One region of the Trichocoleus sp. FACHB-262 genome, then DNA from elsewhere that is predicted to be linked to it. Evidence: riboswitches for the same ligand, from Rfam matches in the RefSeq annotation. Region 1 holds a riboswitch; the other holds the start of a gene.
The links. A riboswitch is a leader RNA that binds a small molecule or an ion and turns the genes downstream of it on or off. The one in region 1 is predicted to bind cyclic di-AMP.
Positions count from the first base shown of each region.

Region 1 (16,308 bases):
CCCGCTGCCTCGGCAAACATGCGTCACCCTGAAGAGGCTGGGCTTGCTTCAGATTATCCCCGACTGGTTACGCTCAACCTCAATCTCAACGATCCTAATCCGATCGCTCAGGTGACTCAGTGGTTAGCTCGTCATCCTTTACCCAAAGGAGCAGGAACAGAGCCACCGACCCCTAGCTTCCAAATCTTGGGGACTGAGCGACTGACGCGACAATCGGCTGCGGTACAGCGGTTGTTTCTCAGTTATTTACAAGGGTGCGATCGCAGCTTACCTACTCTGGAAGCCAGCTTGTTGCTGTGGGTGCCGCATCCTTGGTTTCGAGCCATTCAGCAGTCTGCCCCTGAGTTTTGGGGTTGGCGGACTGGCGTGTTTGAGTTTGTCGGAGAACCCACGCCACTTTCAGTCGTTTCTGAGCAACCCAAGCGCCGTCACTCAGACCAAGTAGCTCTCACTCATCAGCCAACCCCGAAGCGTCCCCAGCCAGCGATCGCCTCTGCTTCTGACGTTGGCCATCATCCAGTTTCACCTGCCAATCAGAAACCCGCAGATGTGCCCATTAGTGCACGGGATTTGTTGGCTGATGAATTGGCCTTTGGAGATTTGGTGGATGACTTAGAAACCACAGCAGCTTCAGCAGGAACAACAGAAAGTACAGGCGATCGCCTGACTGCCAATCCAGCTTCTCCTCCACCGACCTCTTGGAGCGTTCACGTTCCGACTGCTGCCGCGCCAACCAACCAGGTTACAGCCAACAGCCTGCCTGCCCGCTCTGGATTTCACTCAGAATCACCCGCCTTAGAACCGCAGCCTCTGCGTACGGCTGCTACAGAGCCTCAATCCCCATCAATTACCGCTCCAGCAGCGAACTCATCAGAGTTAGACAATACACCTACAGAAGCTCCTCTTCCATCAATTGCGCCGGAACTTGTCAATTTAGTTCTGACAGCGGCAATTCAAGAGATTGGAGGGGCAACAGCGCTACGAGCCAATGCTCCGGTTCCGTCTCTCTCTCGTCTTAGTGCTACCTTGCCTGCCCCTTTAGTGGCTGCTCTGGAGGACTTTCCGCCTTTGCGGATGTTGCGGCATCTAGAGCAGTTACATCAACAACAAACAGAAACTACAGGGTTGGCTGTCACCTATCGCACTCTTGGTAATTTTTATCGCGATCGCATTGAGCAAGGACACAACTCTCCTCAACAGTTGGCGATCGCCATTCAAGCTTATGAGCAAGCTTTAATTCACCTAGAAGAGTCTTCGGCTTTAGTTCCGGATATTCTCAATGACTTGGGCAATCTCTACTGGATGTTGTCCCGGTTTCCGCCCAACCCGAAACAACGGTTGCCTTATTTAGAGCAAGGCATCGCGGCCTATCACCTGGCGCTGACTCATGTAAGTTCTGAGCAGCAACCGCAATCCTACGCCATGATTCAGAATAATTTGGGAGCCGCCTATGGAGATTTAGCTCGCTACCGGGAGCCGATCGAGAACCTACAATGCTCGATCACAGCTTACGAGGAAGCGTTGCGACATCGCAAACCAGACGTAGAACCTTTGAAGTATGCTTCCACCCAAAATAACCTGGGTACGGCTTACTGGCACTTGGCACAACACCATCAACCTGCCTTACATCTGAAGCAAGCCATCGTTGCTTACACCGAGTCACTCAGCTTCTACAACCCAGAGCAGGAGCCGTTGCATTACGCCATGATCCAAAACAATTTGGGCACGGCTTATTGGAATTTAGCCCAGCATGAGCAACCGGAAGAGTTTCTCAATTTGGCGATTAGTTGCTACCGCATCGCCTTAATTTACCGCACCGTAGAAGTTAATCCTGCTGCCTATGCAGCGACTCAAAACAATTTGGGCACCGCTTATTGGCACCTGGCTAGCCGTTCCAAAGAACAACCAGAAGCCCAACAACAAGCTTTACGGTCCGCGATCGCAGCCTACGAAGCAGCTTTAGCCATTCTTGAACAAATAAACCAAACGCCTAATGGTGCTGGCGCTAAACTGACCTTTGACGTGTTCGCAACTCACAACAACCTAGGTTTAGCCCACTACCAAGTAGCGACCGATCAGGCGGGCGCTATTCCGGTGCCTGCTAAGTCTGCTCATTTAGAAGCGTCTCTGCGTCACCATCTGCAAGCATTACAAGGATGGCAGCACCAACCTGATTTTCACCAAACAGCGCTAGGCTATGTCCTGCAAACGGTACGGGCTTTTTACAGCGAGTGTGGTCTGCAAGGCCAGAACTTAGCGCTATCTCTACTACCAGGTCATTTATTACCTGAAATTTTGCCACGGCTCTAAGGACAACTGCTCTAGGCCCAAGCGGGAGTTAGGCATCAAAGTAGCGATCGGGATGGAGAGAAGAGGGTACGCCCAAGACGGGACAAGGGCTATTAGCGCTCAAGGTTCGGACAATGGAGTTCTTGGGAGAGTCACAACCCAACCACAACAGCACTGCCGATTCTGCTTTAGCCACACTCCGCAATTCCTGAGCGACTTGCCCAAATCGTAGGTGCGTTTTCAGGGAACCACGCCACTCGTTAGCTAGACAGCGGGCTTGCCACAAAATTCGGTCTGCCTGCTCAAATTGGTCTACTTGGCACAGGGGGTAATTGCCAAATGGTAGCCCAGCATCTTCTAGGGTCGGTTCAGCTAGAGTTGCGATCGCGCCTTCCCGCTCCGAAGTGGCACTAGAGGTTGCGCTAGAGGCCGCACTATAAGTATCAGGTGCCACCAGTGCCTTAGATAGCTGCGCTTGACGCTGAGAAGATTTCTTGCCAGTTCTGACTGGGCGAAAATCGGTTGTAGTGGGAATGCTATCTAGACAGTCAGTGGGATTGATGACATAGACCACCTGCACCGTCACTTGGCGACGAGTCGCTAAACGAGTCTGGTGAGCAATCCACAGGGTCAAATCCAAAGCGGTCTGGCTCTTCGGGGAGCTATTGTAGCCCACCACCAAATTAATTTCGGCATCAGCTCCAGACGCTGCTTCTGGACGGTTAGCCTGGAGGTGCCGTTTAGTAGCCCGCCGAGCCTGACCTGGTAAATGCAGTTTACCGGAAGAGCGATCGCCCTTGGGCCGCTGAGGCAACAGCAGAATTTGCTCGATTAAGTCAGTTGAACCCAGTGCGCCCTGTAGCCGCACCAACATTGGCATAATATTCACGATAAAAACCTCTCCAGACTACTTGTTTCGAGAGGTGGGCCAGGAAACAGACATCATTAACTCTGAGAGAAATCTCTTAGGGGAATCTGATATCTGCTAGGAGACCGCAATGACCGTTGCTATCAAAAGCCTGCGTCCTAGGTACTCCTCCCACTGCCGACGGAGTTAGCTGACGGGCTAAGACTGGAAGGTGTCTCTCTCAAATTAATCTTTGAGATTAGCCCCAAAAATCGGTTCCTCCGTTCCAGATGAAACAGCATTCAAGTTTTCACCTTGATGCCTATTAATCCGGATTAGGCTACCCACTGAATGTTTTAATGAACGCCTTTTTGATGTAAGAAATGCCATCAAAAGACGGTTCTATTTCAGGGCAAAGATTGTGCTCAGATGTGATTTAAATAACGTTAAGAAATCCTTCACCAACACGGTTGTATGAGGAATTCCTTATCCGAGGTTGATTGAACCCTTCATCCTTGAGACAATATAGCTCACGTTAAACCGCATGGTCATCTACCTAAAAGCAGTAGCCAAGTTTACGATCAATCAGATATTTGCCGCTGTATCCTCGGTTGCTATTCGCCAGAAATGTATGTATGAAGTGGCGATCGCGGTCTGATTTGCCCTAGATTAAGCTGAAGAATAGTCAAGCTTTAATCACAATCAATTATTAAGATTCTTGAATGCAATAACCGACTTGGCTCAACCTCCTCGTAAGGTGACGAGGTCGATCTTAGCAAACAGCTTTAGTAGCTGCGGTTTACAATTGAAAAGATGAATTGTAGGCCAATTTCTCGCGAAATTTTGCCTCTTGAGTATAGATCTCAACCTGATTGGAACTTAGTGCGTGAACGTTTCCTCTACTCTGCCAGAACTAAATTTACGAGAGCTGTTTCCCTTTGAATTAGATGCGTTTCAGTATCAAGCGATCGCGGCTCTGAATGCAGGGCGATCGGTCGTAGTCTGTGCGCCAACGGGGTCAGGCAAAACGTTAATTGGCGAGTATGCCATCTATCGCGCTCTGGCTCAGGGGCGACGAGTGTTCTACACGACTCCGCTCAAAGCGTTATCCAATCAGAAGTTACGGGATTTTCGCGATCGCTTTGGCCCTGAGCAAGTTGGGCTGCTGACAGGGGATGTATCGATCAACCGAGAAGCACCCATTTTGGTCATGACGACCGAAATCTTCCGAAACATGCTTTACGGCACCCCGATCGGTGAAGTTGGCACCTCAATGGTTGGTGTAGAAGCGGTGGTTTTAGATGAATGCCACTACATGAACGATCGCCAACGGGGCACCGTCTGGGAAGAATCGATTATTTACTGCCCACCGGATGTGCAGCTAGTCGCGCTGTCAGCCACTGTTGCCAACAGCGATCAGCTCACGGATTGGATTGGTCGAGTTCACGGCCCCACAGAGCTGATCTATTCAGATTTCCGCCCTGTTCCTTTACGCTTTCACTTCTGTAACCCCAAAGGCTTATTTCCTCTCCTCAGCCAAGATCAAAAAAAGATCAACGCCCGCCTCAAACCTAAAGGAGGCCGAGGCCAACGCAAGCGGGAAGACGAGCCTGGGCTGGCTTATGTGGTCAGCCAGTTGCAGCAACGGGATATGCTTCCAGCTATCTATTTCATCTTTAGCCGTCGTAATTGCGATCGCGCCATTACCCAAGTTGAGCATTTATCCTTGGTCAACGAGGCGGAAGCGGCAAAGCTGAAACACCTGATTGATGAGTTTTTGATGCGACACCCTGACGCTGGGCGGGCTGGGCAGATTGAGCCGCTCTACCGGGGTATTGCCGCCCACCACGCTGGAATTTTGCCTGCCTGGAAAGGCTTAGTTGAAGAACTCTTTCAGCAAGGGCTGATCAAGGTGGTCTTTGCCACCGAAACCTTGGCCGCTGGCATCAACATGCCTGCCCGGACCACAGTGGTTTCTAGCCTCTCCAAGCGCACCGATTTGGGACATCGCCTCCTCAATCCCTCAGAATTTCTCCAGATGTCGGGTCGAGCGGGCCGACGAGGAATGGATGAGTTAGGGCATGTCGTCACGGTGCAAACTCCCTTTGAGGGGGCCAAAGAAGCCGCATACTTAGCCACAGTCGGAGCTGATCCGTTGATCAGCCAATTTACTCCCAGCTATGGCATGGTCCTAAACTTGCTGCAAACTCACACCTTAGAAGAAGCGCAAGAGCTGGTTGAGCGCAGTTTTGGGCAATATCTCGCCACGCTGTCTTTGCGGCCCCAACAACAGGCGATCGCTGATCTGACTAAAGAGCTTGAGCAACTTCAAGCCCAGCTTGAGCTGGTTGATCCACAACTATTTTCTAGTTACGAAAAGCTGCAAGAGCGCCTGAAAGAAGAACGCCGCCTCCTGAAAATTTTGCAGCACCAAGCCCAAGAGATGCAGTCGGGTGACATTGCTGTAGCGCTCTCATTTGCGATCGCGGGCACCGTACTGGGGCTGAAGGGAGAGAACGTCCCTACCGCCGAGCCAATCCCAGCGGCTCTGGTAATGAAAACTCCAGGTTCGGGCCAATTTCCTTATCTGGTTTGCTTGGGTCAAGATAATCGCTGGTATGTCGTAGCGGTAGGAGATGTCGTCAGCTTGCGAGCGGAGATTCCTCGTATTAAGGCGGTAGACAGCCTCATCCCTCCCGCTGACATGCCGCTGAAACCAGGACAATGCCGCAAAGGCAGCGAAGAAACAGGAGCGATCGCCCGGCAAATTCCTCCTGTGCCTTCGCTCCTCGAAACTGCCCCAGAAGTCCAAGCCCAACTCGAACGGCTGCAAGCGGTGCAAACCCAACTAGAGGCACATCCCCTACATCAATGGGGCAATTCTGCCACGCTCTTAAAGCGGCAGCGCCGAGTCCAGAATTTGCAGGAAGATATTGCTCAACGCCAAGCCAAGTTAGAGCAGCTATCCCACCAGCATTGGGAAGAGTTTGTTCACTTGATTGAGATTTTGCAGACGTTTGGCGGCTTAGATGGCTTAACTCCGACTGTTCTGGGTCAAGCAGCAGCAGCCATTCGCGGCGATAACGAGTTATGGCTGGGCATCTCCCTGATGTCAGGAGAACTCGATGATCTGGACCCGCACCATTTGGCTGCCGCTTGTGCTGCTTTGGTCACAGAGGTCTCGCGTCCTGACAGTTGGACTCGCTACCAAGCTTCCTCGGCAGTTGAAGAAGCGCTGGGTGGCTTACGGGGCTTACGACGGCAGTTATTCCAGGTGCAACGACGGCATCAAGTGGCTTTACCCGTTTGGCTAGAAGACGAGCTAATTGCTTTAGTCGAGCAGTGGGCTTTGGGAGTGGAATGGGCAGAACTGGGAGAAAACACCAGTTTGGACGAAGGAGACGTAGTACGGATTTTGCGGCGGACTTTAGATTTCCTTTCGCAAATTCCCCATGTCCCACATCTGCCAAATTCGCTGCGCCAGAATGCCTACCGAGCTATCCAGTTAATCGATCGCTTCCCAGTCAATGAGGCGGTTGAGTAGGAGATACTGCAACCCTGAGTGTTTGATATCGGTCAATGAGGCGGTTGAGTTAGGAGATGCTGCAACCCTGAGTGTTTGATATCGAGGTCTAGTTGAGCGTGCCACGGTTTGCACTCAGGAACTAGCAAGGGTAGGATAAACAGCGGGGTAAAGCTCTACACAGAATTTAATCGGGCAGGGGTGCAGAGATCGTTGAGCTTTTGGGCCTATTTAGGGAACCCTTCAAATTGAAATAAGTCTTAAAGTCTTACTCCTAGAAAGCTCCAGTTTCTCCCTGGCAATAGCTGCGGGAAGGTGCCTGTGGCTGCGATATCCGCTTTAGGAGCTGGTTTTTTCGCATGCGTGGTTTTCATAGCAATCTGTAACAGAAGCTGTGGCCTTGGTTCCAGCGATCGCTTCGCTCTCAGTCAGTTATTTTGGATGTTGCCGATCTAGTGATGCATCAAAGGCGCTCAACTCGTTCAACTCGTTTACTTTTGAATCTGATGAGCAAGAGTCGGCTAGCGACTAGTGTTTGTTTAGGCTTGTTGCTGCAATGTCTCGTGTTGCTCTCCCCAGCAGTTGCCGAACGGGTATCTCTAGGAGTGGCACGCAGCTCAGATAATGCGGCTGACTGGGAAAGTATTACCACTCGGCTGCAAGCCGCTAAAGTCGGTTATCGGGTAATTGATTTCCAACAAGTACAGCGAGCCGCTGACCTCAACGGCATCAGCGTGCTATTTCTACCCAATGTGGAAACAGTTACAGAAGCGCAAGCGATCGCCTTAGAAGAGTGGATGAGTCGAGGCGGACGGGTGGTCGTTAGTGGCCCGGTCGGTCGGTTGTCGCCTTTAGGAGTCCGCCAAGCTTTGCGATCGCTCTTGGGGGCTTACTGGGCCTACCCTCTTTCAGAACCCACGGGTTTGCAAACCATCACGAGGCAACCCCAGTCTTGGGCACGCAAAGGCCAAGCGGCCAGTGGCCTCTGGGGAGGTGTGATTATGCCCTCTAGCCTCAGCAGCCAAACGATTGCGACTTGGAAAAGTGCTACAGGCGTTAATCCTGCTGTCACTGCCACTGGAGCGCCCAGTGACAACCCACCGGCAATCGTGACCACGGAGCGATCCACTTTCTTTGGTTGGAATTGGGGTCGGCGTTCCTCGGGCTCTGCTGAGTTTGATGGCACTTGGCTCCGGGCCGCTTTGAGCCGCTATGGTGAGGTGCCAGTTGTTACAGTTCCTATCGCAGCAGCGCCACCGCCCGCGACTTCAACTAACAGCACAGCCCCAAAACCCACGGTAGGTACCAGCACCCTCAGCCTTCCTCTCAGCTCTACACCGCCAACCGGTTCCACAGCGTTGCGTCAGGCACCTACCCAGTCTGGCAACGACCCTGCCGAGCAGGTAGCGCCTCCAGGCATAGAAGTTGAGCCTGGGGCACTCCCCATCGCCACGCTCGAAGCGATCGCAATGCGCCAAGAGCTAGAGAATTTGATCGGCAGAGTGGCAAGCGCTCTCCTCACTGCCAATGCCGCTAACAGCTCTGCTCAGACAGCTAGCTCAATCTCCACACCCAATAACACAACTGCATCCAGTTTAGTTGCCAGCAGCAAGGAGTTTGTCGCCGCTACGCCTACTGAAACGTCAGCCACGGCTGCTTTCTCTGACCCGGTTCAAGTTGTAGCCACGGCTCGCCAAGGGCTGCAAAAATTTTCTCAATTAGTAGCACAAGGAGATTACCGCAAAGCTCGTAGCCAGTGGATTCAAACTCGACGATTCCTTTGGGATAACTATCCGACTGAACGGTTACGGGCTCAACCGGAAATTCGTGCTATATGGCTGGACCGAGGCACCATTGTCCGAGCGGGCTCCGAGCAAGGACTCGCAGCTTTATTCGATCGCTTGGCAGCATCGGGCATTAACACAGTTTTCTTTGAAACCGTTAATGCAGGCTATACCATTTATCCCAGCCAAGTGGCACCACAACAGAACCCGCTCACCCGTGGCTGGGACCCGCTAGCCGCTGCCGTCAAGCTGGCTCATGCTAGAGGCATGGAGCTCCACGCCTGGGTTTGGGCCTTTGCTGCTGGCAACGAGCGCCACAACTTGCTGCTAAATCTTCCTAAGGATTACCCAGGGCCAGTCATTTCAGCCCATCCAGACTGGGCCAACTACGACAACCGGGGTCGCATCATCCCAGCGGGCCAAGAGAAACCATTTCTTGATCCAGCTAATCCTGAAGTACGGCGTTATTTGCAGCAACTTCTCAACGAGATTGCCAGCCGCTATCAAGTTGATGGCATTCAGTTAGACTACATTCGCTATCCTTTCCAAGATCCAGCGGCTGGTCGCACTTACGGTTATGGCAAAGCCGCTCGTCAGCAATTTCAGCAATTTGCCGGCGTTGACCCCCTCAAAATCTCTCCTAGCGATCGCAACCTGTGGCAGCGCTGGACTAGCTTCCGCACCCAACAAATCGACAGCTTTGTAGCCGAAACCTCACAGCAATTACGTCGAGCAAAACCTAATTTGGTCATGTCAGTCGCGGTGTTTCCCCTACCGCAGCACGAACGCATCCAGAAGCTGCAACAGCATTGGGAAACTTGGGCAGAGCGGGGAGATATTGATTTGGTCGTGCCGATGGCGTATGCAATGGATACCAATCGGTTCCAACGCCTAGTCCAGCCTTACCTAACTTCCAGCAAGCTCAATTCCACCTTGATCATGCCAGGAATCCGGCTGTTGAACCTGCCCGAAGCGGTGGCGATCGATCAGATTCAGGCGCTACGAGACTTGCCCTCTGGAGGTTATGCTCTATTTGCGGCTGAGAATTTCAACGATCGCTTGCAAACCATCTTTCAAAAAACTCAAGGACCCATTCAACGAACCCCCAAAGAGCCTGTCCCTTATCGTCAACCTTTTGCGGCGGCAGCGGTACGTTACACAGCTCTGCAACGTGAGTGGAATTTCCTTCAAGGGCAAAAGCAACTTTGGATGCGGGAACCTGCTTTAAGCCGTTGGCAAAATCAATCAAAAGCCTTAGACCAAGCGCTCCAAGCCCTAGCCGAACGTCCCGGACGCGATCGCTTAAAAACTGCCAAACGAGAATTGACTAACTTCCGGGCTCAATTTAGCAGTTGGATGAATCTATACGCCTTAGAGCATCGTTACCAAGTAGACGCTTGGGAGCACCGCCTAGACACCATCGACACCCTATTAAACTACGGCGATCGCGTGACGCTCAACTCAACACCCAACCGCTCTGCTAATAGGTAAACCCATTACTCCCAGGATTGACTGAGGAGCAAAAGCTTGGTTTCAACTGAGGGGCAAGGCGATCGCAAACTTCGTTCCTTGACCGGGTTCAGAGGTGAAACTCAAATGGCCTGCGTGTTTTTCTTCCACAATTTGCCGAGCGATCGACAACCCTAAGCCTGTACCTTTACCCACGGCTTTGGTCGTGAAGAATGTCTGAAAAGCTCTTGGCTGCAACTCTGGCGGCATCCCCACTCCGTTGTCAGAAATATAAACAACAATCTGCTGATTAACTAAAACGGTTTGAATCAAGATCTGAGGTGTAGCGGGCAGCGCTTCCTCCAAAGCATCAATTGCATTAGCCAGAATGTTCATAAACACTTGGTTGAGTAGCCCTAAATAACATTCCACCGGAGGTAACTCCCCATAGTGCTTAACCACCTCAATGGCAGGACGGTGATGCTCCTTACCCGCTACTCGCACACTCCCAGCCTTCAACCGGTGGCGCAAAATCGTTAAGGTGCTCTCTAAGCCATCATGTAAATCAGCTCGCATTTTCACGGTGGCATCCGAGCGAGAAAAAGTTCTCAAAGAAATTGAGATGTCTTTAATTCTCTCTGTACTCAACTTCATAGAATGGAGCAGCTTTGGCAAATCCTCTAATGCAAACTCAACGTCAATATCGCCTAAGGTTTGCTTCAACTGCAAAGCCGCTTCAGGACAAGCCTGCTGATAAAACTCAATAACCTTCGTGATCTCAGTGACATACTCAAACGCTGGTGCCAAGTTGCTGACAATACAGCCAATGGGATTGTTCAGTTCGTGAGCAATGCCCGCGACTAGTTGCCCCAAGGCAGACATTTTTTCGCTCTGCACCAGTTGCACTTGGGAACGTTGCAAATCTTGTAAAGCATTAGAGAGTTCAGCAGTTCGCTCTGTTACCCGCGCTTCTAGCACTTCTGTCGAGTGCTGAAGTTGAGCATTTTTTTCTTCTAAAGCTTTCGTCAGTTGCCGCAGTTGTAAATGAGTATTGACCCTAGCCATCACCTCCTGCTCTTCAAAGGGTTTGGTGATGTAGTCTACTGCCCCTAATGACAGGCCCTTCACTTTGCTCTCACTATCCGCCAGAGCCGTCATAAAAATTACGGGAATCGCTTGGGTAGACGGATCAGCTTTCAAGCGAGTACAAGTTTCAAAGCCATCTATCCCTGGCATTTGAATATCTAGCAAAATGAGTTCGGGTAATTGTTGCTGAGCAATATTAATGGCGCTGACTCCATCCATTGCTACCCGCACTTTTAGACCTACTTGTTTGAGTGCTTGAGACAACACCGACAAGTTGGTGGAGTTGTCATCCACAATCAAAATGAATCCGGTCGATTGGTCATACATAGCTGATAAGCAGTGTTTGTTAAAAGTGAAGCTGTTAAAGCGGCAAAATGAATTTAAGTCAGCAGTCTGGGGCATCACTCTGGCAGAAACTGCTTGAGCAAAGTCGTGAGTGCGTTTAGTTCACAGCCTTCAGCTAGCTCCGCTACTTTGCGGGCAAAGGGAACCAGTTGAGAATCGGCCTGTTCTAGTCGCTGAGCTGTCTCTACAATGCCGTCCAGATCTCCCATCGCTAACAGTTGGTGTAAGTGTTGCAATTCTTCTGCGGCTGGGAGTTTCCAGGTTGAATCTATACTCTCCGCTGGATCGACGGTTGCACCTAGCTGCTCCAGCTTATGGTCATAAATCCATTCCAGTTCTAGGTAGTGTTGTATCCATTGCAATAAGGTTTCAGTCTGAATCGGCTTGGGTAAAAATTCATTGGCACCCGCTGTCACGCTTCTATATTCATCCGTCTCAAAAGCACTCGCGGAAGAAGCAATCACAGCCGTATTTCTGAACTGAGAGAGCTGCCGTAAATGTCTCAGCATTTCAAAGCCATCCATGACTGGCATAACTAAGTCGGTGACGATCAGGTCAGGACGTATAGCAACTGCTGTATCTAATCCTTCTTGGCCATTGTTTGCTTCAATCACCTCGAAACCGATTGGTTCTAGTAGACTCGCTAAAACAGAACGATTTTCCCAGCGATCGTCAATAACTAGGATTTTGCGTCTGGCTCCCTGATAACCTACAATCGTGCCTTGCTGAGCTGTCCTAGAAGCAACAGCCCAATTTTTAGCTTCGGGCAGATCTGCATCGAACCAAAATTTGCTGCCTCGGCCAAAGTTGCTTTGTACTTCCAGGCTGCTACCCATCAATCCCACAATTTTTTGGCTGATTGCCAAGCCTAGCCCAGTTCCTTCAGATTGTTTCCTAATATCTCCCACTTGCTCGAAGGGTAGGAAGATTTTCTTCACTTGCTCTGGCGTCATCCCTACGCCTGTGTCTTCTACGAGGAAGCGAATTCGCCAAGGAGAGGCATCTGTCTCGAGTTTGGCCTTCTGGCTATTGGTTCCTGGTATGGCTTGCACTTCCACCCGAAAAGTCACCTTGCCGCTATCAGTAAACTTGATGGCATTTCCCAGCAGGTTGATCAGTACTTGGCGTAGTCGCTTTTCATCAGCTCGAATCCCAGTTGGCAACTCTACATCTGGCTGATAGACAAAGGCGATCTGTTTTTGCTCTGCCCGAATCCGACAAATTTCGGCAATGCCTTGGAGGAAGGACGGAAAATGGAATTCGCTATGACTCAAATCCATTTTTCGAGCTTCAATTTTGGCTAAATCAAGGATGTCGTTGATTAGCATCAACAAGTGAGAGCCACACTGATGAATGATGCTGATGCCTTTACGCCCCTTATCGGTCATGGATTCGGTGCGCTGGAGGATTTGGGTGTAGCCGAGAATGCCATTGAGGGGAGTGCGTAGCTCGTGGCTCATGTTGGTGAGGAACTCGCTCTTGGCTTTGTTGGCGCTATCGGCGACTTCTTTGGCATTTTTAAGTTCTGCGGTGCGTTCTTCCACCCGCTGTTCTAGGGCTTGGTTGGTGTTTTCTAGCGCTGTAAAGGAGTCTCGTAGTTGTTGGGCCATGCGATTGAAAGATTGAGCCAGAACAGTAAGTTCTTTGACTCCAGAAACCTCGATTTTTTGGTCAAGTTCACCCTGGGCGATCGCCTCTGAAGCTTGACTGAGTCGCAAAATCGGTCGGGTGATCCAGCGAGAGGTATAGATCCCTAGGAGCGTAGCCAACCCCAACGCACCAAGGCAAAGCCAAATCGTGTTGATAGTATTGGCATTGATTTGGCCCATGAAATCTGATTCGGGCATAGCAACCACGACGAGCCAATCTAAGCCCCACTCATCCTGCCAACGGTTCACTTGGACAAACTGACGCTGGCCGTTTACTCGGAAGTCTAGCTGATGCTGATTTTGAATTGTTTTCAGGTCACCAAAGCGATTACCTAAATATTTAGAGGTGGCTTGAATGAGAGTGTCCGGGCTTTCTACACCTCTTAGTCTTTGCGGCTTCTCATTCACCACGGAGAAGACAGGGCGATCGCTAGAACTCGCAACCAAAAAGCCATCACGCTCCAAAATAAAAATTTTGCTGGACTGGCTGACTTGGATTTGTCGTAGGAAATCTCCAATTTGAGATAACCGCTGCTCTACGCCAACACTACCAATCAGCTGGCCCGTTTTGTCATAAATCGGACGACTGGTCGCGATCGACAGGGGATACGAGTTAGTTTCCCATTGGTAAATTTCACTCCATCCTGGCTTACCCGTTTCAACGCCTTTGGCATACCAACCTTCTTTTTGATATTGGTAATCTTTAGTGCCCGGAAAGGATTGGACTGGTTGACCCTGGTCATTCGTCGCATAGTTATACAGGTCTGTGCTGCCGTAGCGCTTTGGCAAAACTAGACTGATATCGGGGTTGCCATGCTTCGGAATTGAAGACTCGCGATAGTAACCAGAGGCGATAAATTCTCCTGTTTTAGAACCGTACAGAATGTAGCCAACGTTATAAATTTTTACCTGTTTAGAGAAAAATTGCGACAAGCGATCAGCGTCTGCTGGATTCAGCAAACCTAGATCAATTTGTTCGCCATCGATTTGAGTCAGATACCGAGTGGTGGCTGCATAGTTATCGAGGTGCTGATTGACGCGATTACTTACCTCTGTTTCTAAACGGGTTGCCAACTCATTCACCGCCTTTTGTCCGTTTCGCAGTGATAAGTACCCTGTCAGCCCCACCGCTACAAAAATCTGTAGGATGAATGGAACTATCAGAACTGTCCTGAGCGGAACTTTTCCAGAGGCCTTAACTACGACATTAGGTATAGAATCAGACAACATAGCTCAGTGACCACTGAAGTCAGGATGTGTTTCTATAGTTCCCACCCTGTCAAAAAACATCCTCACAATTAAGAAAATCTGTATTTATTGTTACTTTCTAGTTTTGAGAAAACCTGTGGCCTGACCGTTTTACCCAAAGCTTAGACTTCCTTTCATAATCATGTCCGATCAAGCGGATATCCGAATTTGTTTTGTCGGAGACTCCTTCGTCAATGGCACTGGCGACCCAGAATGCCTAGGTTGGACGGGTAGAATCTGCGCTGCGGCTATTCATAATAACTACAACGTCACTTACTACAACCTAGGGATTCGGCGTGAAACTAGTGCGGATATTCGCGATCGCTGGCAGCAAGAAGTAGAGCGTCGTCTTCCAGCAAGTTGCGATCGCCGAGTTGTGTTTTCGTTTGGGGTGAACGATACCACGATCGAAGATGGCAAGCCGCGCGTTGACCCCAATGATTCGATCAAAAATGCGCGTCAGATTTTGACTGAAGCACGGCGATCGCTGCCTGTGTTGATGGTAGGGCCACCCCCTGTGGCTGATGCTGAGCAAAACCGAAGAATTAGTAACCTGTCAGGGCAGTTAGGTGCGCTTTGTCAGGGGCTTGAGGTGCCGTTTTTGAAAATCGCGGGTCCGTTGCAAGCGTCTCCGGTTTGGGTTGCAGAGGCGATCGCCTCTGATGGAGCGCATCCGAGAGCGGCGGGTTATGTGGAGTTGGCGGAGTTGGTGCAGAATTGGTCGGCTTGGCGGGGTTGGTTTCCTAATCGGGGCTAAACATTTGTTTGTGACACGCTTCTCTGTGACACGCTCCTGATCTCTGAACCCGAGCCTTGGGGGAGAATCCCCCAAACCCCCGATTGAGGGACGGCTGCGTCCCCCAAACCCCCGATTGAGGGACGGCTGCGTCCCCCAAACCCCCTCCAGAGTGCAAGACTGTCTCAAGCTAGACTTAGTTTTCTTGGGTTGATCCGAAACGGTAGCCTCGACCGTAAACGGTGTGGATGAGGGGGGTTTCGTTTTCGGCTTCGATTTTGCGGCGGAGGAGGCGAATCTGAGCGGCCAGGACGTTGCTGCCTGGTTTTTGGTCGGTGTCACCCCAGAGATATTCGTGGATTTGTTGGTGGGTGAGCAATTGACCGGGTTGCCGCATCAGGTATTCCAGCAATTGGCTTTCTTTCTCGGAGAGATCAATCGAGCGACCTTGGCGGTAGGCTAGCTGGTTTTCGCGATCGAGTTCTAGGTCTTCGACTCGCAGGCGGGAGGGTGCGGTGGTAGGCTCTATGGTGGCGGGGCGACGAAGTAGAGCCCGTACGCGAGCTAGCAGTTCTCGCAGTTCAAAGGGTTTGATTAGATAGTCATCGGCTCCTGCATCTAAGCCTTGGACGCGATCGTCTAGGGTGTCTTTGGCAGTAAGGAATAAAACTGGGGTGGTGTCGCCTTGCGATCGCAACTTCTGGCAAATCTCTAAGCCCGTTTGCTGTGGCAACATCCAGTCCAGAATCAGCAAATCGTAGTGCCCCTGCGTTGCCAAATTTCCTCCCGCGGCTCCGTCATAGGCTACATCAACACCGTATCCTTCTCGTCGCAAAACATGGCTCAGCGGATCGGTAAGTTCTATTTCATCATCTACTAATAGAATTCGCATGAGCAACCAACGGCAATTCGCGATCAGCTTTCAGCTATTATTATCCTGCTGACCGCTGCACGCTGAACGTTTCTATGATTACCGTCGCATTACCGAAAGGTGCCCTGCTCAAGGATGCTATCCGTCTGCTGCAATCGGTTGGACTCGATTTTAGTGCTTTTCTCGACTCGGCCAATCGCCAATTGCAAATTTCAGACCCAACAAACACCGCCAAAGCGCTACTGGTCCGGGCGCAGGATGTTCCGGTGTATGTGGAGTATGGGCAGGCGCACTTAGGCATTGTGGGTTATGACGTGCTACGTGAGAAAAAGCCGCAGGTGGCTCAACTAATTGACTTGAAGTTTGGCTATTGCCGCCTCTCGGTAGCGGTGAAAGCAGCGAGTCCTTACCGTTCGGCTTTGGAATTGTCACCTAACAGCCGGGTTGCGTCTAAGTTTGTCCACTGCGCCCACGATTATTT
Region 1 covers NZ_JACJPK010000017.1:386,402-402,709, forward strand. The annotation lists gene H6F68_RS02880 (tetratricopeptide repeat protein) at 1-2,310, shown strand, start outside; gene H6F68_RS02885 (universal stress protein) at 2,339-3,169, opposite strand; cyclic di-AMP (ydaO/yuaA leader) riboswitch at 3,318-3,447, opposite strand; gene H6F68_RS02890 (RNA helicase) at 4,023-6,680, shown strand; gene H6F68_RS02895 (family 10 glycosylhydrolase) at 7,166-9,934, shown strand; gene H6F68_RS02900 (response regulator) at 9,977-11,305, opposite strand; gene H6F68_RS02905 (hybrid sensor histidine kinase/response regulator) at 11,380-14,202, opposite strand; gene H6F68_RS02910 (GDSL-type esterase/lipase family protein) at 14,363-14,977, shown strand; gene rppA (two-component system response regulator RppA) at 15,153-15,848, opposite strand; gene hisG (ATP phosphoribosyltransferase) at 15,923-16,308, shown strand, end outside.

Region 2 (16,308 bases), on a different contig from region 1:
TTCGCAGCAAGTAGACTCAACCGTAACCTTGGGCGATATGCTCCCCGATGCCCACTACCAAACCTTGCAGTTACTCGAAGAAGACCGTCAGCAGTTGCAGAGAGCGCTGAGCCAGCTAGAGGACAAAACAAGAGCCGCGATCGAGCTTGTTTACTTCAGCGACTTGTCCCGCAAAGAAGTGGCAGAACGGATTGAAGTCAGCCCCATGACAGTGACCCGCCGCATCCAGAGAGGCATCCAGCAGATGGTGGCCTATCTCCAGCCTCAAGAATTGCAAACTGACCCCTAGAATTTAGCTAATCTCAGATTAGCCATCTAAGTTAGTCATAGATTTTCCTACATCAGATCCTCCTGCATCTGCCAGATTGAACTTAATCAATCTGGCATTTTTGTTGCTGCTTGGTTTTCTGGCTTAGCGGGTCCTGACATCGGCGATCGCATTTCTGGCCATCGAGGCAATGGCACGATCGGTCGCTTTGGGGAGATGGTAGTATTTGCCGCCTGCGTGCTTGGCTAGCTCTTTGGCGAAACCTGTGGAGATGAACTTGCTCTCTGTGTCGATCACCAGCAGTTGAATTCGCAGGCCGCGAATCTTTCCAGCGATTTCTAGCAATTCTCCTTTAATATCGGGCTTCTCGCCCTCTTGAATCGGTTCACCCAGCGATCGCGCTAGCGATACATTGCCGCGACCATCCGTAATTGCCACAATCACCACTTGGCCAATATCTCCCGACTGTTGGGCATTCATGCCGACTCGGACTGCTTGGGTTAAACCATGCGCTAAAGGAGAACCGCCCCCGCAAGGCATGCGATCGAGCCGTTTGCGGGCAGCGGCGATCGAGCGAGTAGGAGGTAGGAGCACTTCTGCCTGTTCGCCTCGGAAGGGGATCAGGGCAATTTGATCACGGTTTTGGTAGGCTTCGGTCAATAATTGCAAGACAGCACCTTTAGCCGACTGCATGCGGTTCAGCGCCATCGATCCAGAGGCATCCACGACGAACACAACTAAGGCTCCAGCCTTCCGAGCTAAGCGCTTAGCCCGAATATCGGGTTGCTCCACAATTACCCGACGGTCGGGTTGACGTTGACGACGGGCTTTCTGGTAAGGGGCGGCAGCGCGTAGCGTGGCATCTACTGCAATCCGTCGCACTTGGCCTCTCGGCAACATCGGCTTGATGTAGCGGCCCCGATCTTCCGAGAAGATAATTGTCCGAGCGCCTGACTTACCCTGCCGATTAGCCGCCATCTGGGCAAAGTACAGCACTGAGGGATCAAGAATCACGCCTTCGGGGTCAAAGATAAACTCTTCCGGGACATTGGGCGGTTCTTGCTCTTGCTCTGGTTCGTGCTGCTCGTCTTTTTCTTCCTGCTCGTCCTGGTCTTGCTCAGATTCTTCCTGCGGTTCGTCTTGATTTTGCTGGGGTGGGGGCGGTGGGGGCGCAGGTGGCTCTTCGGGCGGGGTTTGAACGACTGTGGATCGGGGCACAATCACCAGTTCTACAGCTCGCCGCAAATCCTCGGCATTGACGCTGGCTCGACCTTCTAATGCTGCATGAGCCTTGGCGACTCGCACGGCAAACAGTTCTGCTCGGTGGCCTTGCACCCCGCCCCGTAGCGCTTCATTGACGAGGTAGGCAATTTGTTCTGGCTGAATTTGGATATCTTTTAGCCACTCGCGAGCCAAGACAATTTGAGTTTTGAGGCCGTCTAAATCTTCATCGTACTGCTCTAAGAAAGATTGGGGAGAGTTAGCGTACTGAGTAGCTTGGTCTACCGCTTGCACCCGCTCATCAATCCCTAAAACGGCATCCGCAGAGAGGGCGATCGCAATTCTATCCAGCAAGTGCTCTCGTAGCGAACCTTCTTCGGGGTTGTAGGTGGCAATCAGCAACGGCTTGCAAGGGTGCTGGAAACTAATGCCTTCCCGCTCCACTTGGTTGCGTCCTTCGGTCAGGGTGCCTAACAGGAGATTGGCAATTTGGTCATCTAGGAGATTAATTTCATCGACATACATCACGCCACGATGCGCTTCGGCCAACAATCCGGGCTGAAAAACGGTTTCCCCACGCTTGATTGACTGGCTGACATCAACCGAACCGAGCAAGCGGTCTTCAGTCACACCTAGCGGAATCTGGATAAAGGGTGAAGGAACGACTTCGGTGAAGGGGAGCGGCTGACCCCCAATTACAGGCATTTGACCATTGGCGGCTTCAAGCAGCAGTTGGTCATCCCACTCGCGGGGATTGTTGGGGTCGCAGTTGCAAGCGGAGCCTTTGACGATTTCAATGGGGGGTAACAGGGCGTGAATTGCCCGCGCCATAACTGACTTGGCGGTGCCGCGACGACCTGCAATCACTACGCCACCCAAGCCAGGGTCAATGGCAGCTAGTAACAACGCCATCTTGATGGCTTCTTGGCCCACAACAGCGGCGAGAGGAAAAGCAGTAATCGACGGGTTAGTCAGCGCAGGCATGGTTTCGATCAATAGCGAGTCCAGTGTTTCAGCATAACAAGGAACCGGGGCCAGAACTCACGCGATCGCTCTTGATCCTCGACGGAAATTTTGTCTAAATGCTCTCAAATTACTATAAATAAAAAGCGTGGTAGGAATTACTAAACCTAGAGTTAGGGGGTTAATTCTTAATAGAATTACTCGTTCTTAATTGTAGAAAAATTAGTTTTATATTTAGTTGACTGTAGCTTTTACTACTATCTTAATTAACCTCTAACTGAGTCCTGAAAGTCGCTCTTAGCCCTGGAAGTCAATGATTTAGTAACAATTTTTTGCTTCCATCTCAAGAATGATTGCCGATCGCAAAAACTAGTGATAGACTGCTGGGAATTCAATAAGTAAGTTAGCCTAATCCAGCGTCTAAAAGTGCGATCGCTTTATTTAAAGCCGGAAGCTTTAGAGTTAAGAACTGGAGCGGAGGAACCAAAATTTGGGGCTTATCTTGAGCAAGCTTTATTTCTAAAAAGCAGCCAGGGGGGACATCTCTCAGTCCTAGCCCGTCAGCTAACTCCGTCGGCATTGGGAGGAGACTGAAGATCAGCATTTTTTAATCTGATCTTGTCAGTGTCCTTGGTTGGTATAGCGACGACTTACTTGTACCTGCCTCGACTCTGAGATAAATTCATGCTTCAGCTCAATCTTGCTGCAATCGCGGTTGCAGGACAGGTAGCTTGGCAACGAGCTAAACCACTTTTAATTCGAGATACAGTTCTACTCCCCGCGCTCGGCTTTTTAGGCATTATCTTGCTGTGGTGGTTGGCAGCCATCTTTAATCCTGACTTAATGCCGACACCGCCAGAAGCTTTAGTCGCTAATTTGGATTACATTCTGCATCCATTTTATCGGCGCGGTCCAGGTGACCTGGGCATTGGTTGGTTACTGCTGGCTAGCCTACGCCGAGTGATTTTAGGGTTTTTCTTGTCAGCGATCGTAGCGATCCCCGTTGGCTTTTTAGTAGGAATGTCTAAGCCAGCGATGATGGCGCTCAATCCGGTGATTCAAATCTTCAAACCTGTTTCGCCACTGGCTTGGTTACCGATCGCCTTAGCTATCTTTAACTTGGCTGATCCTTCTGCTATTTTCGTAATTTTTATTACCTCTTTATGGCCGACCATTATTAATACGGCACTGGGTGTTTCTAGTGTGTCTCAAGACTACATTGATGTGGCACGAGTCCTAGAAATGCCTCGTTGGCGGCGGATTACTAAAATCATTTGGCCTGCCAGTCTACCCTATATTTTTACTGGCCTACGGATCAGTTTGGGGATTGCTTGGTTAGTGATTGTGGCTGTGGAGATGCTAACAGGTGGCGTGGGGATTGGCTTTTTTGTCTGGGATGAGTGGAACCGCTTGAACTTGAATTCAGTCTTCCTCGCGATTTTGGTCATTGGTGTCACAGGATTGCTGCTCGACTACGCCGTTAACAAGGTAGAACAACTGGTCACCCATCGCACTAAACAGGGCACTAATTTCTAAGCCTGCGCCAATTCCCCAAGCACTTAACCATTTTCCCCAGAATTGGGGGCTAGGGGGCGATTTGAGTAGTGAACAGCAGTCATCAAATAGCCTCTGACCTAATCGCTAAACACTTTTTCGACTATGAGCGATACATTTGAGCATCAATGGACCCGACGAGATTTTCTTAAGGGGATGGGATCTGCTGCGATAGGCACAACTCTTGCCTCCTGTGCCGTTAGTGGCGATCGCAGTGCCAAAGGTTTAACCGAAGAAGCTTTAGCTATCAAACAGGTAGTCAGACCAGAAGAGTTAGAGAAGCCTAATCTCACGGTGGGCTATGTGCCCGTGAATGACTGCGCGCCGTTTGCGATCGCCTGGAAAAAAGGCTTTTTCCGGAAGTATGGTCTCAACGTAAAACTCAACCGAGAAGCCAGTTGGGCAACTTCTCGCGATGGCATCATATTTGGCCGTACCGATGCCGCTCCCGTGGTTTCTGGAGCCGTAACTAACGCCCGGATTGGCGCTGAGGGAGCCAGACATGCGCCGCTTTGTGCCGCGATGACGATTCATCGCCACGGAAACGCCATGACCATGAATCGCAAAATGTGGGATGCAGGCATTCGGCCCTGGCGAGACTACAACGGTGACCTAGAAGCCTTTGGCCGTGACTTCAGAAACTATTTTGAGAATCAACCCTCCGAGCAGCGGGTTTGGGCAGTGGTGCTCAGTTCTGCCATTTATGAATACTTTGTCCGCTATCTGGCCGCTGCCGCAGGAATAGACCCGCTAAAGGAATTTCGCGTCATCATTATTCCACCACCGCAAATGGTGAGCAATGTGCGGATTGGAGCTATGCAAGCCTACATGGTGGCGGAGCCGTGGAATAGCCGTGCCATTAGCCCCTTGGGTAAAGGAAAGGAGGGCGTTGGATTTACCTTTGCTCAGGGAAAGGAGATCTGGTTGGGACATCCCGATCGCTTGTTGGGTGTGATGGAATCGTTCATCAACGAAAATCCCAAAACCTACAGATCTTTAGTCAAAGCCATGATTGAGGCTTGCCAGTATTGCAGCAAACCGGAAAATCGGGCTGAAGTTGCTCAACTCATTTCCGAGCGATCGTTTACGGGAGCGAAACCCAAATTCACCCGTCCTGCAATCATTGGGGAGTATAACTACGGCGGCTTTGATGGCAAAGAGCGGATTGATCGTTCACTCGATACCACGATTTTCTTTGATATCCCTGACAACATCCCCAAGCAACCCAACGAACACTCTACCTTCCCGTGGCGATCGCGTAGTATTTGGCTGATGACACAGGCAGCGCGTTGGGGACAAATCAAAGAATTTCCTAAGAACGCCGAAGAACTGGCCACCCAAGGTTGGCGAGCTGATTTATATCGTGAGATTGCTGCTGAAATGGGGATCGCCTCTCCCCAAGAAGATTACAAAGTCGAGTCACCGGAAGTATTTATTGATAAGAAGGGATTTGACCCCAGCGATCCCGTGGGTTATCTCAACAGTTTTGCTATTCGCGCTAACGCACCCCAACGATTTTTCCTCTCTTAAGGTTTTGTTCCTTACCTCGTAGCCGCTTCGGAGTTAATCATGGTCAAATCCACTAGCCAGTTTGCTGAGTCTGATAGTCGCACCCCAACTCATCCGGGTGGTTTCTTGGTAATTGAGAACTTGGTCAAAGCTTATCCCACAGCGGGTGGGGGCGAGTCTGTCGTTTTAGATGGTATTGACTTGACCATTGGTGAAAATGAATTCATCTCTGTCATTGGTCACTCGGGTTGCGGTAAATCAACCTTGTTGAAGATTGTTGCGGGTTTAGAAACGGCCAGTGGTGGGTCTGTTAGGCTAGAAGGCAGAGAAATCCGCAAGCCAGGAGCCGAGCGGATGATGGTATTCCAACACTACTCTTTGTTGCCGTGGCTGACAGTCCGGGAAAACATTCGCTTAGCAGTAGATGAGGTGCTAAAGCGCGTCCCTGCTCGTGAGAAACAGCAGATCGTCAATGAACATTTGGCGATGGTGAATCTTACTGCTGCCGCCGACAAATATCCAGACGAAATTTCGGGTGGGATGAAGCAACGAGTCGGGATTGCGCGGGCGCTCGCGATTCGGCCCAAGATGCTGCTGATGGATGAACCGTTTGGGGCGCTGGATGCCTTGACGCGAGGCAAGTTGCAACGGCAAGTGCTGGATATTTGGGAGAACCAACGGCAGGCCGTAATGATGATTACCCACGATGTCGATGAGGCGCTTTATATGTCCGATCGCATCGTCATGATGACCAATGGCCCTGCGGCCAAGATTGGTGAAATTTTAGAGGTCCCCTTTCCTCATCCCCGCGATCGCGCTGCAATGCGTAACTCTCGCGAGTATTTTGACCTCCGGAATTATGTGTTGAACTTCCTCGATCACTACTTCACTCAAGATTAGAGCAGGAGTTGAATTAGCTATGTTTACGATTGGCGATTCCGTACGACATCAAATGACTGGGCAGTTGGGCAAATTGGTGGGCTATGGTCATCAAATCTCGGAGCAAGGCGCTTATCTACCCACGCTACAAGTCCTAATGACCGATGAACTAGCGCTGACCCATCACCACGAAGTCCTCGAAGACCTCACCTCTGCCTGGATAGTCCAGCCACTTACTCGCTGTGGAGAGACAATTCCTGGGGCAGCATCCCTTCAGCAGGTTTAACCTCTAGCGGCAAAGTCACCGTGAAGGTGGAGCCAACTCCCACTTGAGAGGCCAACTCGACCTCACCTTGCAGCAGTTTAACTAATCGCGCCACGATCGCCAGTCCTAAGCCTGTACTATTCGACAGATAGGACTGGTTATTGGGCATGACTCGAAAATAGGGATCAAAAACCTGAGTTTGATTGTCAGGCTCAATCCCAACTCCTGTATCGCTAATCGCGATCGCCCAAGTTTGGTTAGGTTGGGTTTCACAGGTGATATGAATCGAGCCTGTTTCGGTGTAGCGAATGGCGTTACTAAGCAGATTCATCAACACCTGCTGCAAGCGTAAAGCGTCAGTAACGACTTCTTCAGGAGCGCGATCGCAGTCAACTACCAACTGCAACTCTTTGCTGCGGGCTAAAGGTTCAACAATTTCTATAGTCTGCTGAATAATCCCTCGTATTTGAATCGGTGCTAGGTGCAGCTTCATCCTGCCAGCATCGTACCGAGAAATTTCTAAAGCATCGTTAATCAAGTGGAGCAACTGCCGACCGCTGCGGAGAATGCGCTCAATGTGCTCCAACTCTTGATAGTTATCTTTATCTTCTTCGGGCTGTCGGTGTTTACGCAAAAATAGATCCGAGTAGCCAATGATGGAAGTTAACGGAGTCTTGAGTTCATGGGCTAGGTGCGACAAATTCTCTTTGCTGGCCCGCACTAAACGAGTTAACTCTTGATTGGTGAGTTTCAGTTGCGTCTGTAGCTGCTCTAGTTCTTTCAGCCGTCCGTGGGTATAGCTCTTAAAACAACGAGCGATCGCTTCATCAATTACCGTGTCAATCAAGCGCACAGCTCGCAGTAGTTCTTTGGGGGAGCTTTGCAGCAATCCTGGCTCTAAAGTTTCAAAGATTACGGTGCGTAGTAGACGGTACTCACGGGCGATTTCGGCTGGGTCAAATCCTTGCTCGGCACGAACGATGCCATGTTCTAAACTGCTTTCGACTAGCTTTTGTAGGTCTCCTTCTCCATCATTCGACAAAATGCTAGCCATTGCCTGCAAAACTTTGGGGAAGCTATTGCGCAGGGCTTTGTAAGTCAGCTCCTGAGCAATTTCGATTTGGCTATCCTGCCGTACAGCACTCACCCAATTTTGCTCAATGATCTCTATCTTGTCGGTCAGTAGTTGCCCAAAGTCCACCATATTGCTGCTTGCCGTTTGGCTGCGATCGCCTGCTGATTAGAAGTAGCTTAACCAGCCCGCCTTGACTCTCGCCTCGTACGAGGGAAAGAATTTTGCTGCCTTTGATTGGCTACCTCTTCAGCATTAAAGCTTACCTGACCAAGCTGGTAAGGCCGATAGACGGATTGGCGGCTGAAATATGTTGCGGAAAAACGACGGTGAAGGTAGAGCCTACATGCAACTCCGACACCAGTTGAATTTGACCCTGCAACAACTGCACCAATCGCGCCACGATCGCTAAGCCTAGGCCAGTACTCTCGGGCAATACCGAGGGGGAATGATCGTTGACTCGAAAGTAAGGATCAAAGACTCGTACTTGGTCTTCAGAACTAATGCCTAGCCCTGTATCAGCGATCGCGATCGACCAGCGTTGATCGGGTAAGCTGTGACACTGGACATGGACTGTCCCTGTATCGGTATAACGAATCGCGTTACTAATCAGGTTGGTAATGACCTGCTGCAAACGGAGAGGATCGGTTGCGATCTTGGCAGGAGCCGCATCGTAATCAATGTCTAGGGTCAGTCCTTTAGCTAGCGCTACGGGTTCTAGCATTTCCATCACACTATTGACGACTAAGCGCACATCAATTTCAGTCAGCTGAAGCTGCATGTTGCCTGCTTCGTAACGCGACAGCTCTAAAACATTATTGATCAAGCGCAATAGGCCGCGGCCATGCCGTAGCACCCGCTCAATATTCTCGATACTCGGAAAGTTATCTTTTACTTCAAATTGTTGCCGCTGCTGCTGACGCAAAAAGAGTTCTGAGTAGCCAATGATGGAATTGAGTGGCGTTTTGAGTTCGTGGGCTAATAAAGAAAGATTCTCTTGGCTGGTGCGGACTAAACGGGTTAACTCTTGATTGGTGAGGGCAAGCTGGCTTTGCAGTTGGTCCAGTTCTCGGAGTCGTTCTTCTACATAACTCTTGAAGCATTGAGCGATCGCCTCATCCACCACCACGTCAATCAGCCGAAACGCTCGAATGATGGCGGCTGGCTCTGCCTGTAGTAACTCAGTCTGTAATGCTGTGAAAATTTCTGAGCGCAACAGGCGATATTCCCGCGCAATTTCTCTGGGGTCAAATCCTTGCTCCGCCCGCCAAATCCCATGATTAAGACTGGCAGCTACTAGCTCCTGCACATTACTGTCCTGAGATTCACAAAGTACAGTAGCCATTGCGGCCAAGACGTGAGGAATATGATTGCGAATCGCTGTCGGAGAGAGATCATCTGCACTTTCAATGTGCTGATCTTGATGCACTGCTTCTACCCACTGCTCAACTATGGCCTCAGTCTTCTCAACCAGGATTCGCCCAAAATCTTTCATCGTAAGAATCCGGAGGAGTGGTAGAAAAATCTTCTCTCTCTGGTATGAAGCCAGTCTAACGATTACCCATCTATTCCGCTAGTCGTAGAAACCGGAGTGGGAGTGCAGTATTGCTGCATGGCGGCGATATTGTTGATATTTGTCGCTTCAGAGCATCACTTCATCAATGCGATCGAGGTTTACTAACCAATCTGTCACCGCAGGAGCTTCTGGATCACTAGAGTGACGCTGACAGCGGCCCGAAAACTGGCAATCGTCACAGCGTTCTATGGCTACGTTCACTTGGGGAAACGGTTCACCCTGCTGATATTGTTCAAGCCAGTCTGTAAGTTGCTGTAGCAGTTGCGTCAACTCTTGCCGTGTCTGCTCATGCCAGGTGGAACTGTAGGGGAAGGTGAGGCTTTGAGGTAACGGAGCCTTCGTTGGGTCATCCTGAGCTTGCACGAACCAGTAAGTCAAAGAAATTTGTTCTGGTAAATAGGCACTAGTTTCTGCCAGCACAAATGGATATAGACGAGTTTGCCAATTGTGCGCGAGCCAATTTTGCTGCGGCGGACGAGGGTAAGTTTTCCAGTCTAGAATTCTGGCTTGTTGCTTCTCCAACATGACCAAGTCATAAATCACCGTGATTGGATAGCCTTGTACACTGCAAGTCCGACGGTGCTCGCTTTGTCGCCAAGTAGTATCTGAAGGAGTAGCCAGCCCGACAATTTCTGGAACTGCGGCTAGCAAGGTACTGACACAGTGCTGCATCTGAGCATCTTCTGCCATGAGGGCGTCGATGGGTAATCCCAGTTCCCGCTGCTGCATTAATAAGTGGAAGCGGCTGCCCCATGCCTGATGGGCTTGTTGTTCTGGGGTGGAGGGTGAGCCGAGTTGCTCTAGATAAATATGTTGAAACTTCCGGGGACAACTCTCTAGCAGGTTCAATTGCCCCTGAGACAGCCGCAACTTAGGCTCGGCGCTGTCGGCGATCGCCCCGTTAACCGCAACATTATTGGCAATGTCTAAGTTAGTGTCCCAATGGCTCTGCATGATTACTCTCGCACTTTGGTCAAGACGAAAACGCTTCCTTCATTGCCCCGCCCAATGCGTAAGTCGGCATCGAGATAAGTAATATCTAGCCAGCCTTGCTGATCTCGGTCGGCAATACTAAAGTCGACCGCGAAGAATTTTTCTCCAGACTCCAGCCGTTGCACAAATTGAGATGGCCACTGATAGCCGAGCAGCCGCTGCAAACCCAACACAGAGCGCTCAAACTTTACCTCGACTCGTCGCTCTGAAACTGCTTGGAAGCGGGCCGCAACACTGACCAACCCTTCTAAGTAGGGCAAGCCATGCACTTCTGCTAAGTTATAGATCTTGGCTTCGCTAGCCCGAATGTATTGGTAGATCTGCCCCAACTTCAGCAAAGGAAATTGATCAATATTGAGTAGACCTCGACTAGTTGTGTAGAGTAAACGCCAATTGCCGTCTAAAAGATCACTGGCTTCCGTCGGTCGTGGGGTAGGATTGCGGTCTTCCAATTGAGCGATCGCTGCTAATATAGCCAGTTGATCACGCTCTGTGGCGAGCAAACCTCGATTCTTCCCTGCGATCGCTTCTAATAATTCTGCCTTGCCTAACATCGGAGCTGACCTCTACTAGCTGGTCTGATCTTGATCGTGTTACAGCAACTTGATAAGTGTTAGAGCAACTTTACAAATCTTTTGAGGCCTTTCTTGACTTCAACCCAAATATCCGCTAGAGATGTCTTCACGAAATTCACCACTCGGTGGTAGACTCTGGGCATCTCCGTTCGTCAGAATAAAAAAGTAGCTACTCTAGGCCGAACCTTAGCATGTACAACCCTTCTTTGCGGCAGCACGCTCGCAGCGAACGCGCTCCCATCATTCCATTACAGCAAGAGTCTTCAATTTTAGACTGGCTGGAGGCAAATGGTCGTCTGTTGGCTCGCGATAGTCAAGATTTCGACTACTCCGATAATGAGGAGGAAATCGCCGAACTTATGGCGGTCGATGATGGCACCTATGACACCGATGACGATGACGACGATGCCCTCGATCTCGATGAATAGAGCGAGTTGGTATCGCTCTAAGTTTGGCAATCGCCCAAATGGGTAAAATTTTGTCCTGAATTTCCAAAGATCAGCTCGAAATCTTTGGCATGTGTGGTGTGAAGTGAGATGACAATCCAGTGGACGCAAAACTATTTTCTGACCGATCCATCAAGCTGACTGGGACGATGCTGCTGCTAGCGCTGTGGACAGGACTGAGCTTTGCCGCCTCAGCGCTAGATTGGTTTGCCAACCGTCCCCTCTGGCAAGGGCTTTCGTTGACTTTGCCGTTGTGGATTTGTGGCCTAGTAACCGCCGCATTAGGTTACTGGGCTGTACCCTTGCTCCGGGCGCTGAAAACCGGGCAATTTATTCGAGAAGACGGACCCCAAGGCCACTTAAAGAAAGCAGGTACCCCAACGATGGGTGGCATTTTCTTTGTGCCTGCGGCGGTAGCGATCGCGCTGCTCTGGTCTGGATTTAATGCCAATGTAGTAGCAGTCTCAGCCCTGACGCTCGGCTACGGTTTCATCGGTTGGCTAGACGACTGGCAAGTATTACGCCGCAAGTCCAATAAAGGCATCTCGCCCCGAATGAAGCTCGCCCTGCAAGTCATGTTTGGCGGGCTGTTCTGTCTTTGGCTGATGCTGACTCAAGGTGAAAGCATTACCACGGTGGCTCTTCCCTTTGGACTGGCACTGCCTTTAGGATTGCTATTCTGGCCCTTGGCTTGGTTTGTGTTGGTGTCGGAAAGTAATGCTACCAACCTCACCGATGGTCTTGATGGCCTGGCAGGCGGCACTGGAGCGATCGCTCTCTTAGGGTTAGGTGCTTTGGTCGCGCCGACTCATCCCGAATTAATGTTGTTTTGTGGTTGCCTCAGTGGTGGCTGTCTCGGCTTCTTAATGCATAACCGGAACCCCGCTCGCGTCTTCATGGGAGACACGGGTTCCTTGGCGTTAGGGGGAGCCTTAGCTGCGATCGCTCTAATCACCAATACTCTGTGGGCACTGCTAATTCTCGGAGGCCTCTTCCTAGCGGAAACCCTATCAGTAATCGCGCAAGTCAGCTATTTCAAGGCGACTAAAGGCCCTGATGGAGTCGGCAAGCGCCTCTTCAAAATGGCCCCTCTACATCACCATCTAGAGCTTTCCGGTTGGTCAGAAAACCAAATTGTGTCACGATTTTACCTAACAGGGGGATGTTTGGTTCTAGTGTGTCTACTGCTTCACCTCTTTGTTTAAGCGTCTCCTAAAACTGGATTAAATCTAAAAGTTCGGACTTCTTGCCAGGGGTTCGAATTTTTTTAGTGCCAGCTCGATTCCTTAAAACGAGTGAGAGATAGTACGAAGAGGAGTTAAACCATTCGAGCCAGTAACCTAAAGATTAAGTAAACTGCTGGTTGGATCTAGCCACTCCAAAGCCCATAGCGTTTATGGTTGGGAGCATCTAAGCAATTTCCCCCTGCACTTAGGGTTTATGATGCAATACGCACCTTCCCGCCCCCAATTTGAAGTTTTTCAAGTTTCTGGTCATCTCAATGGAGTCAATGCCACTGATTTGCAGAACCAGTTGAAGCATAAAGTTGCTTCGACCCCTGCACAGGACATATTAGTGGACATGGCTCAAGTAGATTCTCTAGACAGTTCTGGACTAATGGTGCTGGTTGGAGCGCTTAGCTTTGCCCAGCGTTTGGGCCGTCAGCTAGTTCTCTGCTCAATTTCACCTTCGGTCCGCATCATTTTTGAGCTGACTCAGCTCGACAAAGTTTTTCCGATTTTTGATAATCAAGCTGCCTTTGAAACGACATTGCCCTAAATTTAGGGTGCATTTGCCTCACGCAGTTGGTTGTGGCTTATGGCGTGACTCAACTGAGTCAGTCACAGCTTAAGCTTGCATCCGTCTAACTTCTTCATTGGCTTCTAGCTGAAATCTTAAGTTTTGGTTGTATTCTTCGACGTGCTTCAGTTCTGCTAACTTACGCAAAATCGTTTTAGTAAAGTTCTCGGCATCGGGGAGCTGGTCAGCAATTTGCGCCGTCTCCACTTCAATCTCAATCATCTTGATCATGCGTGAGTACTCACTAACCAGCCGCTGGTTATTACTCATCTGCTTACTCAAGATGCCCACGGCACTTGTGGTGCGACGAATCCGGTTGGCATAAAGCTTGTCATCAAACTGCAACATTTTACGCTTGAGCGAGTCCAGTTGGCTGATCAGCGCCTGGTTAGCAGCAGACTCATGCTTTAGTTCGCCCAAACGCTGCTCTAAGCTGTATTTCTGAGTAAGGAGTTTCTGGTCGGCGAGTAAGCGTGACTCTTCCTGCACATTCATTTGCAGCGGAGGACTTGTTAGCTGAGCCGTATGAGCAAGCTTCGCGTAGAGTAAAAGACTAGCTGCACTCAGCATTGATAGCAGGAAGATATTGGCCCCAGTCAACAGCAAAGACAAAAACACAGTGGCGGAGACGGTGCCACGAGTGGCCACTAAATAACCAGGGCTAGGCACAGGTGAAGGTAAAAGATAATCGCTCCCTGTCGTATGGTTGGTAATTGCGATTAACTTTTTCAAGACATAGCCTTGGGTGGTATAGAGCAGCGAAATCATATCGCCCCGACGCACCGGAATCCCATCCTCTGCTCCTGGAACGGAAAACTTCAAGACTTGAAGACTTCTGCTTGGCGTAATAATGCGGAATTCATAGTGCCGTTTATAGAACCTAGGCAGCTTAGCGGTGAGGTAAAGCAGCACCTCTCGCATAGAACTCCGTTGAGAGAGCTTGCCGTAAACCACACCATATTTGCGTTGGCAGGAGGTGCATCTCAACTGAGGAATGCTGTCATAGTTGAGAGTACCCAGGGGTGTCAGACACGATGGGCATTGAATTGACCGTTTCATAAAGAGGGGGCTCTGACAGAGCCAAGTTTCAAGCTTGCCTGAATAGAAACAGTGCTACATGCGAGCAGCACGTCAGTAGATCGATTCTAGTGCTTGGGTTTAAAAGTGGGTGGGAGAATTTGCAAGTAGAAGAATTTGTAACAGAAGCCGCGATCGCCCCTATAAATTGCCCTATAAATGGCTCCATAAGATTGCCCCATAAATCGCCTAGATCGATCGTCTAACTAGATGCCTAACTAGATCGCCCCAGTCACAGGAAAAGTTTTTTATAAAGAATATTAGATGCGGAATGACTCTATTGAGTCATGTGGTATTCAACAACGCTATCCTGACCATTCAAGCTTTTGTCTCGGTGTAAAGGTCTATGTTTGAGCCTTAGTTGAGGCTTAGTCAATGCCCCTGTTCTACCCTCTAGGATCACCCTTATGCCTCCCTCTTTGCAGACCAGTACCACCCCCACTGCTGAACAACTAGCCCAAACGAAGCAAGCGATCGCCGCTTACGTTGCCACTATTGATGCCAACCCAGATCGTCGTTCGGGTGCCTACCCCTACTACCTCTTTCACGAACCTGGGCAAACTGTTCATGGCACTATCCTGATGTTTCATGGTTTCAGTGCAAAACCCCATCAAATGTGGCGCTTGGCTGAATACTTATTCCAGAATAGGTTCAATGTTTATCAAGCAACCCTAGCCGGTCATGCCTTTGCGCTGCCCAACAAATATTGGCCCCAAGTTGATCTCAAGCCTGAGCTTGCCGAACCTTTACGCCGGAAAGTTCAGCAAGACCCCGTTTTACAAAACTATTTTGCTAATCTATCGGCTAACCCCAGCGATCGCCGCCCCAGCGCGACCCAACGTATCGCTTTACTAGCAAGGTTGCTAGCCATTGAGCCTCGCCTGCTAGATATTATGCAAGCTATTACTCGGCCAGATGATCCTGACTTTGAGCGCTACTTTATCTCCTCTCACCTCGATTACCTGAGCGAAGCAAAAGCTCGATTGGCTGAATTGGATGCGCTCCCAGGCCCAGTTTATACGGTGGGTTTGTCAGTTGGGGGTGCTGTCGCTCTAGGTCTTGCTGCGACTCGTCCCGATCGCATCGATCGCGTTGTGGCTTATGCCCCTCTCCTCAAAGTTGATGGAGAAGAACATCGGCAATATGTAAATATGGCAGGTCCGCTGGATATCAAAGAACTAGGTTGGGACCCTAATCTGCAATTCCCCGTGGGAGCGCTAACGGCAGCCGATCGCTTTGGTAGCTCCTTTGTCCTGAACCCCAAGCAAACTCGTACCTTACAAAATATTCCTACCTTCTTAGTGCTGACTGAGAACGAGGATGCGGCTGATGTGAAGACGAATCAAACTTTCTTTCAGGAAATCGGTGGTAATCACCAAGGGCATTACTCTTACTTATACCCAGCGCAAGACTTAGTGCCTCACCCAATGGTGGACCCCACTGAGGTAAGCCAGAATATGAGTAATCGTTTCTGGCAAAGTCTTTACCAGGAGACATTCCGTTTCCTGACGCAGGGTAAGGTGAACTTAGATAATATGAGTAATCTAGAACAAGCGGCTGATCTGCCTCTCGTACCCGCTGTTCAATAGACTAGATTAATCTGCGTAACTACACAGGGCCACACAGCGCCTACTCGACTAACTCTATTTTGATGGCATACTTCCTTGGCTAAATAGCTGAGGAAGTTTTGTTGATTGAGCTTACAGTTTTAGCTAGAGGTGTCTGAATTATTTAGTAGATAACAAGGTGCTTAAGGTCGAAAAGCTGTACCTGAGCTGGTAAAAAACGCGATCGCCCTAAATTGCAAACTCAGCTCATTGACAAAAGGTATAGTAGGCTACAAAATAATTGCGCGTATCAACAAAAATAGACGAAGGTTAATTTTGCTAACCTTTCGTTGTCTTGTTATTCGATGTATAAAATTTTTTGATAGCAGAAGCAGCCTAAAAGGCATGACAACTTATGTTTTAATCAACTAAAGTGAAGAAGTGTATCGGCTTGTAGCCCTCAGGTAACCTTTATGACAGGTGTTGTACCCGCAAGTTTGCATCTCTACGAGTTATATCGGAGTCAAACAGGGCTTTCCGTTCCATCTTCATCAGGGCTGACA
Region 2 covers NZ_JACJPK010000081.1:10,837-27,144, reverse strand. The annotation lists partial or broken gene H6F68_RS16475 (sigma-70 family RNA polymerase sigma factor) at 1-289, shown strand, start outside; gene bchD (magnesium chelatase ATPase subunit D) at 413-2,473, opposite strand; cyclic di-AMP (ydaO/yuaA leader) riboswitch at 2,888-3,046, shown strand; gene ntrB (nitrate ABC transporter permease) at 3,137-3,988, shown strand; gene H6F68_RS16455 (ABC transporter substrate-binding protein) at 4,112-5,536, shown strand; gene H6F68_RS16450 (ABC transporter ATP-binding protein) at 5,576-6,415, shown strand; gene H6F68_RS16445 (hypothetical protein) at 6,435-6,680, shown strand; gene H6F68_RS16440 (HAMP domain-containing sensor histidine kinase) at 6,628-7,863, opposite strand; gene H6F68_RS16435 (HAMP domain-containing sensor histidine kinase) at 7,994-9,226, opposite strand; gene H6F68_RS16430 (PD-(D/E)XK nuclease family protein) at 9,374-10,261, opposite strand; gene H6F68_RS16425 (PAP/fibrillin family protein) at 10,264-10,854, opposite strand; gene H6F68_RS16420 (DUF3134 domain-containing protein) at 11,067-11,303, shown strand; gene mraY (phospho-N-acetylmuramoyl-pentapeptide-transferase) at 11,423-12,526, shown strand; gene H6F68_RS16410 (STAS domain-containing protein) at 12,762-13,100, shown strand; gene H6F68_RS16405 (hypothetical protein) at 13,170-14,180, opposite strand; gene H6F68_RS16400 (alpha/beta fold hydrolase) at 14,606-15,787, shown strand; gene H6F68_RS16395 (HAD family hydrolase) at 16,219-16,308, shown strand, end outside.
Region 2: another riboswitch for cyclic di-AMP. It lies ahead of ntrB (nitrate ABC transporter permease); the one in region 1 lies ahead of H6F68_RS02885 (universal stress protein).